Linked DNA regions of Persicobacter psychrovividus. The protein of the gene in region 1 interacts with the protein of each later gene in a pairwise test. Links are inferred from orthologs where the notes say so. Each region holds a gene or a part of one and is shown in the gene's direction. Other genes may lie near its edges.

What was found.
Region 2: the proteins of recJ (region 1) and AABK40_RS10020 interact in binary tests that used the Escherichia coli proteins (3 or more experiments, as listed by UniProt). The link is inferred for Persicobacter psychrovividus from one-to-one orthologs.

Annotation. Positions count from the first base shown.
Region 1 is NZ_AP025292.1:3,099,260-3,107,071, reverse strand. The notes cover bases 2,516-5,480. They hold recJ (single-stranded-DNA-specific exonuclease RecJ), read left to right. Parts: upstream 2,516-3,128; coding sequence 3,129-4,832; downstream 4,833-5,480. Other genes in these bases: lptB (LPS export ABC transporter ATP-binding protein), read left to right, coding at 4,904-5,480; purE (5-(carboxyamino)imidazole ribonucleotide mutase), read left to right, coding at 2,518-3,027; AABK40_RS13390 (5-(carboxyamino)imidazole ribonucleotide synthase), read left to right, coding at 2,516-2,521. Also shown: AABK40_RS13395 (ATP-binding response regulator), read left to right, coding at 1-1,274; more of AABK40_RS13390, read left to right, coding at 1,379-2,515; more of lptB, read left to right, coding at 5,481-5,635; AABK40_RS13370 (GH3 auxin-responsive promoter family protein), read left to right, coding at 5,667-7,181; AABK40_RS13365 (Na/Pi cotransporter family protein), read left to right, coding at 7,503-7,812. UniProt on the Escherichia coli protein: Single-stranded-DNA-specific exonuclease.
Region 2 is NZ_AP025292.1:2,348,185-2,353,695, forward strand. Bases 1-3,087 are described here. They hold AABK40_RS10020 (DNA topoisomerase 3), read left to right. Parts: upstream 1-369; coding sequence 370-2,805; downstream 2,806-3,087. Other genes in these bases: AABK40_RS10015 (2-phosphosulfolactate phosphatase), read left to right, coding at 1-318; AABK40_RS10025 (BamA/TamA family outer membrane protein), read left to right, coding at 2,879-3,087. In the rest of the region: more of AABK40_RS10025, read left to right, coding at 3,088-3,976; AABK40_RS10030 (acyl-CoA thioesterase), read right to left, coding at 4,430-4,804; AABK40_RS10035 (trimeric intracellular cation channel family protein), read right to left, coding at 5,110-5,511.

The DNA of each region.
Region 1 (7,812 bases):
AGGAGGCGCAGCAGGATTTATTCAAGTCGGTCAGTATTTGGGAGCAGGGCGCGCAATGCACTTTGAGCACTTCGAAGACTCCTCTGAAAGAATGGGAATTAAGCAAGCTCAGTGAGGATGACCAGCAAACCGTCTGGTGCCTGAAAAAATCCCGCCCCTCCCCTTTCGAAGACCCCACCTTTTTATCCGTTGTGGCGCATGAGCTAAGGACGCCCCTGAATGCGGTTTTGGGCTTGGCACAACTGCTTGAGATGGAAAATGAACAGGAAAATTTGCATAACTCCTTCAAAACCATGCAATACTCCGCAGAGCACCTGTTAGGGTTAATCAACGATGTGCTTGATTTCAGCAAAATTCTTGGCGGTAAACTGGAACTCGACCAAACGAGGTTTTCTCCAAAACAACTGGCCACCGATATTAAAGCGATGCTGCAACAGCGTGCCGATGCCCGATCCATCAGCCTTAAAGTTTTGGTAGGAGATGAGATCCCCGAACAGTTGCTTGGCGATGCCCACCGCCTGAAACAAGTATTGATCAACCTGATTACCAATGCCATTAAGTTCACTGAAAAAGGAGCCGTAACCATCCGCCTGGAGCGATTGCCCAAAGCGACCAACAGGGCTTGGCTGCGCTTTGTGATTGAAGATACGGGAATCGGAATTCCTGAAGACCGCCTCGAACGGATCTTTGAGCCATTTACGCAGGCCGAAAAATCGACCACCCGCAAGTTTGGAGGTACAGGACTTGGCCTGAGTATCAGTAAACTGTTGGTGGAAAGTATGGGAGGCAATATTCGCGTGGAAAGCAAAGAAGGCAAAGGCACGCGGTTTTTGATCTCCATGCCTTTCGATCGCAATGAGCAACTCACTTCCAAATTTGTGCAGCGCACACGTAAGGATTTCAGTGCAAGTAAAGTTTTGCTGGTAGAAGATGATGTGGTAAATCAGGTGATTACGAAAAAGTACCTGAAGAAATTTGGGATCAATCCAGAGATTGCCGCAACGGGAAAAGCCACCCTTGAGTGGGTAAAGCAAGAACAGTTTGATTTGATATTGATGGACTTGCACCTTCCTGATGCTCATGGGGAAGACCTTACGCAAACGATCCGGCATCAGGACAAGCATTATTATGAGATCCCCATTATCGCACTGAGCGCAACACGATTTGACCGATGGGAAGAAAATGCCAAGCTCGCACAGATGAACGGCTACCTGACCAAACCACTGAATCCGATAGTGATGCAGCGGACATTAGAGGAATTTTTTAAGTTTTAGATGTTTTTTTTCCTTGCTTTCTTTTGACTTTTACCTTCATAACTATCGAAAAAGGCTTAGTTTTGTATGTCAATAACTTTAAGATAGGCTAACAGCAAAACAACATGGCATTTTCATTATTTCAAGGCGTTAAATTGGGCATTCTTGGCGGTGGACAGTTGGGACGGATGTTGATTCAATCATCCTTAGATTTTAATTTGGATATCGCCATTTTGGATCCAGACCCACAGGCTCCCTGTGCCCGTATCAGCAGTAATTTCACCAATGGTTCACTGAAAGATTATACGGATGTATATGAATTCGGGAAGCAGTGTGATGTGATTACCGTTGAGATTGAGAACGTTAATACCGAAGCTTTGCGTCAGTTAGAGCTTGAAGGGAAAAAAGTTTTCCCTCAGCCACGGGTCATTGAACTGATTCAGGACAAGCGGGTTCAGAAACAATTCTATCAGGATAATAACATTCCAACCTCGCCATTTATTCTTACCCAAGACCGTAACGAAGTGATGCGTCATGCTGACTTCCTGCCTGCGGTTCATAAACTGGGAAAAGAAGGCTATGATGGCCGTGGGGTACAGATGTTACGCCAGGTGGAGGATCTCTCCAAAGCTTTTGACAAGCCAGGTGTTTTGGAAAAACTGATTGATTTTGAAACCGAAATCTCGGTGATTGTCGCTCGAAATGAGGACGGACAGGTAAGAACATTCCCTGCAGTGGAGCTGATCTATCATCCTGAAGCCAATTTGGTAGAATACCTTTTTGCGCCAGCAAATATTTCTGAGGCCGTAGCTAAAAAAGCGGATGATATTGCCCGGGACGTGATCACTAAACTGGACATGGTCGGTCTGTTGGCTGTTGAGATGTTTGCAACCAAATCGGGCGATGTGCTGGTTAATGAGGTAGCGCCACGTCCGCACAACAGTGGCCACCAAACCATTGAGGCCAATCAGACTTCACAGTACGAACAACATCTCCGCGCTATTCTGAACACTCCCTTGGGGTCTACCGAGGCGCTTCAGCCTTCCGCAATGGTGAACCTCTTAGGGGAAGAAGGCTTCGAAGGAATGGCCAAGTATGAAGGTACCGACGAGGTTATGGCCGTTGATGGTGCACATGTTCACCTTTATGGCAAAAGCTACACCAAGCCTTTTCGTAAAATGGGGCACGTTACGATCGTCGATGCCGACCTGGAAAGACTGAAAGAGAAAGCAACATACATCAAAAATACTTTAAAAATAAAAGCATGAGTAAGGTGCAAGTAGGTATTATCATGGGCAGTAATTCTGACCTGCCCGTGATGAAACAAGCCGCAGAGGTTTTAGAAGAGTTAGGGGTTACTTTTGAGGTAACGATTGTTTCCGCACACCGCACACCTGAACGCATGGTGACTTACGCTCAGGAGGCACGTGCACGGGGTATTAAAGCGATTATTGCTGGTGCTGGTGGTGCCGCTCACCTGCCAGGGATGGTGGCTTCGATGACGAGCCTTCCAGTGATTGGAGTGCCTGTAAAATCATCGAATTCCATTGATGGCTGGGATTCTGTATTGTCGATTCTGCAAATGCCTGGAGGCGTGCCAGTAGCGACAGTGGCACTGAATGGCGCAAAAAATGCAGGAATTCTTGCTGCGCAGATCGTTGGGGCTTATGAGGAGCAAATCGCTCAAAACCTTGACACCTTCAAGCAAGAAATGAAAGACAAAGTATTGTCGGCCGCTGCTGATCTGGAAGAAAAGGGCTATCAGGCTTTTTAACTTCCCACATTATTTTCAATAGGGAGACGGCTGTTTCCCGTACAAATATTTAAGCCATTCAGCTTACTGGATGGCTTATCACGATTTTTTTTCTTAGATGTATGGTCAAAAAGTGGATTTATAAATCGGCAGCTCCGCAGGAGGATGTAGATCGATTGATGGCGGAAGTGGGGGTTTCTGAAACCGTAGCCTCTTTGCTTGCCCAGCGCTCGATTCGTAATTACGAAGAAGCCAAAGCGTTTTTTCGTCCTTCCTTAGCGCATTTGCACGATCCCTTCCTGATGAAAGGGATGGATATTGCCGTAAATAGATTGCAGGAGGCTTTTCAGCAAAGAGAAAAAATCATGATCTATGGTGATTATGATGTCGATGGAACCACCTCCGTGGCCTTGGTTTATGGATTTATCAAAACCCTTTACCCGAATGTGGCCTTTTATGTGCCAGACCGCTACAAGGAAGGTTATGGCGTATCGACCAAAGGGATGGAATACGCCCGCGATAATAATTTCAAGCTGATTATCTCCCTTGACTGTGGGATAAAAGCAGTAGACCGTATTCAGCAGGCCAAAGATTACGGCATCGATTTTATTATCTGTGATCATCACCGCCCAGGGGAAATCCTCCCTCCTGCCATTGCTATTCTTGACCCCAAACAACAGGATTGCCCTTACCCATTCACTGAACTTTCAGGCTGTGGGGTTGGCTTCAAGTTTATGCAAGGGTATTGTCAGCGATTCGATATTCCTGAGCGCAAATTATTTGCCTTCCTGGATCTTGTTGCGGTGAGTATTGCCGCAGATATTGTCCCAGTATCTGATGAAAATCGTGTGCTGGCGCATTTTGGACTGAAACTCCTGAACAAGAAACCCTCACATGGACTTAAAGCCTTGATGAACTTGGGGGGAGGCATGAATAAAATGTCGATCTCTGCGATCGTGTTTGGTATTGGTCCGCGAATTAATGCTGCTGGAAGGATGGCACATGCCTCGGGAGCCGTGGATTTGCTATTGGCTAAAGATGAGGTGGAGGCCGAGCAACTTGCAAAACAGATTGAATCCAAGAATGAAATCCGACGGAATTTCGACAGTAATATTACTGCGGAAGCCATCGAAATGATAGAATCGCAGGGGGATGACAATGCGAAATCGACCGTGCTCTTTAAAAGTGACTGGCACAAAGGCGTGATTGGCATTGTTGCCTCACGTTGTATTGATAAATTTTACCGCCCGACCATCATCATGACCGAATCCAACCGCAAAGCCACAGGCTCTGCCAGGTCCGTGAATGGTTTTGATGTTTACGAGGCGATCAGTGAGTGTGCAGAATTGCTCGACCAATTTGGTGGGCACAGATATGCCGCCGGCCTGACGATGGACATTGATAAAGTGGACGCTTTCCGGGAGAAGTTCAACAGAATTGTCGCTGAGCGAATTACAGAGGATCAGCTGACCCCACAACTGAATGTCGACAGAAGAATTGCGCTGAATGAGGTCAATTATAAATTGTACAATATTTTAAAGCAAATGGCGCCTTTTGGCCCGGAAAACATGACGCCCATCTTTGTGAGTGAAAACCTCAAGGTGGTCGATCGCCCTCGCCTGCTGAAAGGGGAGCATTTAAAGTTTAAAGTAACACAGGATGGTAATGAAGAGCCCATCGAAGCCATTGGCTTTGGTTTTGGGCAGTATTATGACCTTGTGAGCAGTGGCATGCGCTTCCGTATGGCTTATTCCGTAGAGGAAAATACTTATATGGGAAGAAAAAATCTTCAGCTTTATGTGAAAGATATCAAATTTGAAGAATAATCTCTTTTAATTTGTTTAATTATGAGTTGGTCGATGACCGAGTACTGTTTGAATCGTAGAAAGATTAGTATATGAAATTGCGTTCTGAAAAGCTGGTAAAGAAATATAAAAAGCGTACGGTAGTGAATCAGGTTTCCGTAGAGGTAAACCAGGGAGAGATTGTGGGACTTTTGGGCCCAAACGGAGCAGGGAAAACCACTTCTTTTTATATGACCGTTGGCTTGATTAAGCCTAACGCCGGCCGAATCTTTTTGGATGATGAGGACATTACTGCCTTGCCCATGTATCGTAGGGCTCAAAAAGGAATTGGCTACCTTGCGCAGGAGGCTTCCGTATTCCGGTCCCTGACGGTGGAGGAAAACCTGCTCGCGGTGCTGGAAATGACCAAGCTGTCTAAACCAGAACAAAAAGCCAAAATGGAAGAACTCCTTGAAGAGTTCAGCCTTACCCACGTTCGGAAGAACCTCGGGATGGTGCTTTCAGGAGGAGAACGACGCAGAACAGAGATTGCCCGTGCTTTGGCTGTTGATCCCAACTTTGTGTTGCTGGATGAGCCTTTTGCTGGGGTAGACCCCATTGCCGTGGAAGAAATTCAGGGCATTGTGGCGAAGCTAAAAAACAAGAATATCGGTATATTGATTTCCGACCACAACGTAAACGAGACCCTGGCCATTACCGACCGGGCTTACCTGATGGTGGAAGGAAAGCTCTTTAGAGCAGGTACAGCAGAAGATTTGGCAAATGATCCAGAGGTGCGCAGGGTTTATTTAGGGGAGTATTTTGAGCTGAAAAGAAAGATATAAGCTGTAGCTGTTTGTTTATCAAAACTGCTATATGACATTCATCAACACCATAATTACCTGGGTAATGCAACAGCGCATTCACCAGATCGAACTTTTTATGAAGCACCCTCATGAGGTGCAACATGACATTTTTCAGCGTTTGATTGAAATGGGGGCCGAGGCCGAATTTGGCCGCAAATACCATTTCAAAGATCTTACCACTCAAAAAGCCTTCAGGGAACGGGTACCTATTGCCCGTTATGAAGACCTGTACCCTTATATCCAGCGAATGATGAAAGGGGAACAAGGCGTGCTGTGGCCTACCGAAATCAAGTGGTTTTCCAAGTCTTCGGGAACCACCAATGCCCGCAGTAAGTTCATTCCTGTTTCCAAAGAGGCTGTTGACGACTGCCACATGAAAGGAGGAAAAGACCTTTACTCTTTTTACACCAATAACTACCCCGACACCAAGATATTTTCTGGAAAAGGACTGGGGATAGGCGGTAGTCTGCAGGTGAATGAATTCGATATCAATGAAAACTCCCACTACGGTGATGTGTCGGCTGTGATTATGGCCAACCTGCCATTCTATGCGCAGATGTATCGCACCCCAAGCCTGGATATCGCCCTGATGGACGAATGGGAAGCCAAAATCGAACAAATGGCACAAACGACGATCCATGAGAATGTTACCCACTTTTTAGGGGTGCCCACCTGGACCCTCGTCCTTTTGCAACGCATTCTTGAAATTACGGGCAAATCACACATCAAAGAAGTGTGGCCCAATTTGGAGGCTTTCGTACATGGTGCTGTCGCCTTTGAGCCCTACCAAAGCTCTTTCGATGCACTGATCCCCCGGGAGAATATGCGCTACATGGAAACTTACAACGCGTCCGAGGGTTTTTTCGGAATTCAGGATCAGAAAGACAGTAAGGACATGTTGCTGATGCTCGATTATGGCGTGTTCTATGAGTTTATCCCGATGGATGAATGGGATAAAGAACACCCGACCACGCTCGGACTTGAAGAGGTGGAAATAGGAAAAAATTATGCGATTGTCATTACCACCAACGCCGGGCTGTGGCGCTACCTGATCGGGGATACCGTCCGTTTTACTTCACTGATCCCCTACCGCATCCGAATCTCCGGAAGAACCAAGCATTTTATTAATGCTTTTGGGGAAGAAGTGATTGTCGAAAATGCAGATCAGGCCATGACAGAAGCCTGTCAGGCGACAGGTGCAATCATGAGTAATTATACGGCCGCCCCACGATTTCTTGAGGTGGGTGTGAAAGGTGGGCACGAATGGATTGTCGAGTTCGATAAAGCGCCTGCGGATCATGCCAAGTTTGTAGAAACACTTGATGCCTCCCTCCGGAAAATCAATTCGGACTATGACGCCAAACGGTATAAGGACATCGCCCTTGAAATGCCTAAAGTACATTTTGCGCCAAAGCACACTTTTTATGAGTGGATGCGCCAAAGAGGAAAACTCGGAGGCCAACATAAGGTACCGAGATTGTCCAACGACCGATCGTATATTGAAGGAATATTGCCCCTTTTATAGCTTTTTAATTCCATTGAGAACCCTGCATGAATTAACTGTAATGGATATGTTAATCGCGCAGGGTTTTTGCTGATTTGGCCCCAGGGCGAGATATTCAGGTAATCTGATTATCAAAATAAACTAAGCTTCTTTTAGAATCACTCTAATTAATTGATCGACAAAATGCGTAATTCATTCAATTTTAGCGTTTTTTATTCTGAATGGAGTGATTTTAGCTTTTGGTAACAAATAATTAACATGAAAATTAACTGCGAACCCGTTTTAATGTATCATTTTTGAACTCGAAAAATAGTTGGCACGAATGCCTAATTCTCTATAGAAATGGAATACGGAATAATTGATTTTCTGGAGCTGATTGGAGCTCTTGGTTTCTTCATCTACGGGATGAAAGTAATGTCTGAAGGAATTCAGAAAGTTGCAGGAAACAAGATGAGAGAGGTTTTGGGTAAAATGACCCAAAATAGATTCATGGGAATGATGACAGGTTTTGTTACCACCAGTTTGGTACAGTCATCCTCCGCAACCACTGTGATGGTAGTGAGTTTTGTAAATGCAGGACTATTATCCCTGGTACAGGCAGTAAGTGTGATTATGGGGGCCAATATTGGTACAACCATGACCGGCGTTCTAC
Region 2 (5,511 bases), 750 kb from region 1 along the record:
TACCTGAAAGCACAGGAAAAAGATGTTGTGATGGTTGCTGCTGGATGGCAAGGGAACTTCAACCTTGAAGACAGCCTTTTTGCAGGCGCTGTCGCAGCGGGACTTGAGGGGGAATTTGAACTTGAAGATGATGCCGCCCTGGCCACAAAAGTGATGTATCAGGCCGTAAAAAATGACCTTGCAGGATTTTTGGCGCAATCTGCACATGCCAAACGCCTTGCCAAGATGGATATTCAAAAAGACATCGACTTTGCCCTGACACTCAACACTTATAAAGTGGTGCCAATGGTTATTAATGGCGAGATCGTCCTCGCTTAGCCAACAGCAAACCCTCCCTAAATTTTCATTCATCCTTTACTGCCCAAATTCATGATTGTTTGTATTGCCGAAAAACCCTCCGTAGGACGAGAAATTGCCGAGGTCCTTGGTGCCAAAGAAAGACACGATGGCTACTACCAAGGCAATGGCTATCAGATTACATGGACATTTGGGCACTTCTGCACCCTGAAAGAACCGCACGATTACGCGCCCCATCTCAAAAGCTGGGGGCTCAGCACCTTACCGATCCTCCCCAAGAGCTTCGGCATAAAAGTGATGGGCGATGCAGGTGTAAAAAAGCAGTTCAAGACCATTGAAAAACTCATTCAGGGCGCGACGGAAGTGGTAAACTGTGGTGATGCAGGACAGGAAGGGGAACTGATTCAGCGCTGGGTATTGCTCAAGGCAAAATGTAAGGTGCCCGTCAAACGATTATGGATTTCCTCCCTGACCAAAGAGGCTATTGTCGATGGTTTCAAAAACCTTAAAGACGGCAAGGACTTCGATCGCCTTTATGCTGCTGGAAGCGCTCGCGCTATCGGCGACTGGCTACTCGGCATTAATGCCACAAGACTTTACACCCTCAAATACAGCGGGGGCAAAGGCGTGCTTTCCATCGGAAGGGTGCAAACCCCTACCCTTGCCCTGATTGTTGAGCGGTACCTGGAAATTGAAAACTTCAAACCGTCGCCGTACTGGGAGCTTAAAACCCGATATCGTGAGGTGAATTTTTCGGCGGCCAAAGGGCGATTTCTGCAAAAAGAAAAAGCACAGGTGGCCATGGAAGCCATTAAGCAGGAGGCTTTCACCATCAAGAATTACAGCAAGAAAGAAGGCAAGGAAACGCCTCCACGCCTTTTTGACCTGACCGCATTGCAGGTGGAATGCAACAAGAAATTTGGCTTCTCGGCGGATCAGACCCTGAAACTTATTCAGCAACTTTACGAGCGAAAACTGGTCACCTACCCACGTGTAGATACCACCTACCTGCCCAATGACATGTACCCAAAAATTGCGGGTATCCTCGGCTCCATGAAGGCTTATGAGGCACTCACTGCCCCACTGCGAGGAAAGCCGATCCGTAAATCGAAAAAGGTTTTTGATGACAAAAAAGTGACCGATCACCATGCCATTATTCCAACCCACGTGACGGCATCGGGCATGAATCAGCAAGAAACGATGGTATATCAGACCATCGCCTTACGATTTATTGCGGCCTTTTACCCTGATTGTATCGTATCGAAAACGGCTGTTTTAGGCGAGGCAGCCAAGGTGGAATTCAAGGCCAACGGTAAGCAGATCATTAAGATGGGCTGGCGCGATGTATATGCTCTGAGTAACCAGAAGGTGGAGGAAGAGCAGAAAAAAGGGGAAGAAGAAAACCAGATGATGCCCGCTTTTGAAGTCGGGGAAAGTGGCCCACACCAGCCTACACTTCAGGAGAAGGAAACCAAACCACCCAAGCAGTATTCCGAAGCCACCTTGCTCCGTGCCATGGAAACCGCGGGTAAGCTGATTAAAGAAGAGGAGGTTAGCGAGGAGGAAGATATTGAGGCTGAAGATCTGAGAAATGCCCTGAAGGAAAATGGTATTGGCAGACCCTCCACAAGGGCGGCAATTATCGAAACCCTTTTCCGCAGAAAATACATTCAGAAACAAAAGAAAAACCTGATTCCCACACAAACGGGCATTCAGCTGATTCAAACGATCAAAAACGACCTGCTGAAATCCGTCGAGCTCACGGGGCAGTGGGAGTACAAACTTCGGCAGATTGAAAAAGGCACTTTTAACCCTGCTGATTTTCGCGAGGAAATGCAACAAATGCTGATTCAGCTGGTGCATGAAGTAAAAAATGATTACAGCGGACACATCAGTATTCAGGATGCCAAAAGCCAGAAAACGAAGCCTGCGGCCACCACAAAATCCGCCGAAAAAACCATCGAAGGCATGACCTGCCCGAAATGTACCAAAGGCAAACTATTGAAAGGAAAAACAGCCTATGGCTGCGAAAATGTTCGTCATCAACAATGCAACCTTATTTTGCCATTTGAATTTATGGGCAAAAAAATTACCGATGCCCAATGGTACAGGCTGCTCGAAAAAAATGACAGTGGCATGATCAAAGGTTTTCAGAAAGATGGTCAAAAAGTCAGTGGAAAGCTGTCCTTCACGCCCGACTTCAAATTGCAATTGCAGGAAAAAGCTGAAGACACCCTCAAATGCCCGATCTGTAACGCCAATACGATCAAAGGAAAAACGGCTTACGGCTGCGAACAATATAAAACCTGCGGATTTAAAATCCCTTTTGAAAACTATGGCAAAAAACTGACTTCCGCCCAATTTAAAGCGATCGTCAGCAAAGGAAAAACCAACCTGATCAAGGGGTTCAAGACAGGAAACGGAACCCTATTCAATGCATACCTCAGCTTTGATGAAAAAGGGCAAATTAAATTTTTACCAGAAAAGACCGCAGGAAAGCCCAAGTAATATCTTTTGAATTAATGAGTTGATTATAAACACTTTTGATCTTACCTTAGGTCAAACTTACCTACATCAATTCATGCAAAAATGTTTACTCGTGATCCTCTCCCTGATGATCTATATGGAAACTACTGCCCAAAAAAAGGCCGTTTCCGACAGTACCACCTATAAAAAGCACAGCATGCTGGCTTTACCCGTGGTGTACTATTCCCCTGAAACAAAGTTCGCTTTCGGGGCACTTGCCTACAACCTGTTCAAGCCTCACCCGCTGGATTCCCTTGCGCAAACTTCTTACGTCCGCACGGCCTTCATCTACACCTTGAACAATCAGTATTTGCTGGAGGTGGACAATCAGATTTTCTTTCGCGACGATCGCCGACGAATGAAGAATTACTTCCTGCTGAGAAGTTATCCCGACTCTTTTTATGGGATTGGGCAGGATATTGTTCCGGAGGAGGACAGGGATTTGATCAAGTTCTTTGACCTGACCTTTCGGTCTTCTTACCTCTTTCAATTGTTCGATAATATGTACCTCGGGGCGAGGTATCAGTATTATGATGCCATGGATATTGAGAAGCCTGAGGAAAACCTGCTCGACACCAACGATCACCTTGGCAAGGATGGTTACCGAACTTCGGGCCTGGGTATTGCCTTTCAGTGGGACACCCGAAACAACATTCTCAATGCTTCTTCGGGGTATTTTATTGAACTGGAATCCGAGCATAATTTTAAAGCCATCGGCAGTACTTATCGCTATGACTGGATGCGCCTGGACATGAGATATTACAAAAGGGTCAATAAATCGGGGGTGGTAGCGACACAGTTTCGTGGAGATTTCACCTCGGGGGATGTGCCCTTTGAGAGTCTGGCGAAGTTAGGGGACTCCCGTATTATGCGAGGGTATTTCAAAGGAAAGTACCGTGATAAAGTAGTAATGGCCACCCAAGTAGAATACCGCCAGCATGTATGGAGGCGCTTTGGACTCGTGGGCTTTGTGGGCGCAGGAAATATTGCCCCTGCACTTGATCAATTTTCCACCGATCAGCTCAAATACAATTACGGCGGCGGAGTTCGCTTTATGGTCAAGAAAAAAGAGGAGCTTAATATCAGGATTGATTATGGTATTGGCAACGATGACAACTCGGGCTTCTATGTGGAAATATCAGAAGCATTTTAAAAAAAAAGGGAGCCCCTACTACATGGCTCCCCTCAATAAAACGATTATCGATCATATCACATCTTTTCGTTTCGCAATTTTGCCTGGTGATGACCACCAACCAACATCTCCCCTTCTCCTACCAAAGACAGTGGTGATCAGCGGCATACCCTGTAAAGGTAGAATTTAAAATGACTTTTTGCTGCGGCAGTGTTCACTTCCGTAAACAATCCGATAAAAAGCGAAAAGATATTCCATGATTGGGTGCCCCACCACCTGCTACAGAAGCGCCATGGCAAGACAGGCACCCCAATTCACACCACATTTTCACACCTCATTTTTCAGGGTACCGTCAAACAGGAAAAGCAGTGCGCCTCATCGGGTGTTCATTTATAGCTTCATTAAACTATGGGCCATAAAAAAGGTGGTCATGCCGAAGCACCACCACCATATATATCACCTGTAAATTGCGCATCAAATATCTTCCGTTGCTTCCGTCACGCCATGCGGTGCAGCCTCTCCGTTTTCATCAATATTAACAAACACCATTTTATCGATCGTAATAATCGGTTGGTGATCTTCCTTGCGTCGGGCCACCGCGCGTAAAGTTACCGAAGTTGTTCCAAAAGCAATCACCTGGCAACCAATCTCAACGATATCGCCCTGTTGGGCTGAAGCGGTGAAATTAATTTCAGACATGTATTTGGTTACCAGGCGGGCTGATCCCAGCTGACAACGCGCATAAATATAAGCTTCGACGTCAATCCAAGCCAACAACTGCCCACCAAAAAGGGTCAGGTGTGAATTCAAATCACTTGGCTGTACGAGTTTTCTACTTCTAAACTTCATAGAGATTTCTATTGATTGTTGATATTTAGATTGAATTATTCTGTCTTGGTGGAGCAAGCCCCCATGACTGCGTGGGTATTTTATAGTCTACAAATCAATGTAACGAAAAGACCTTTTCCATATTTTGAACACATCACCCCAGCAGGAACGCCGCCCCCTATTGCGATAGCATCAACAGCTTGTTGCGCACGTTAAATATGAGGTGATTCAGCGCTGAAAAACGTTGTAGCAGGAATTTACTTCAACGGTCATTTCACAAGATACATTAATCTGCGGACAAAATAATAAGCGTCATTTTCGAGGCACTACCGCCGCATTCGGGGTAACGATATATGGTATTTGATGGAAAGTAAGCGGATCACAATCACGGTGCTCATGGTCACGAAACTATTCACCACCAAGCCAACACCCATCATATTTAAAAACACATACGTCCCGCCACCAAGCAGGCAGGCGGTGGCATAAACCTCTTTTTGCAGGATCAGCGGAATATCATTGCAAAGGACATCACGCGTGGCGCCCCCAACTACTGAAGTAACCATCCCCATGATCACCGCATAAGGTGCACTGATCCCCAATGAAAGGCTTTTCTCTACACCGATCAGGGTAAAAACACCGATACCGATAGTATCAAACAAAAAAAGGGTCTGTTTCAGTCGCCGTACATGTTTCGCAAAAGCAAAGACGATCCCCACAGCCAAAATCAC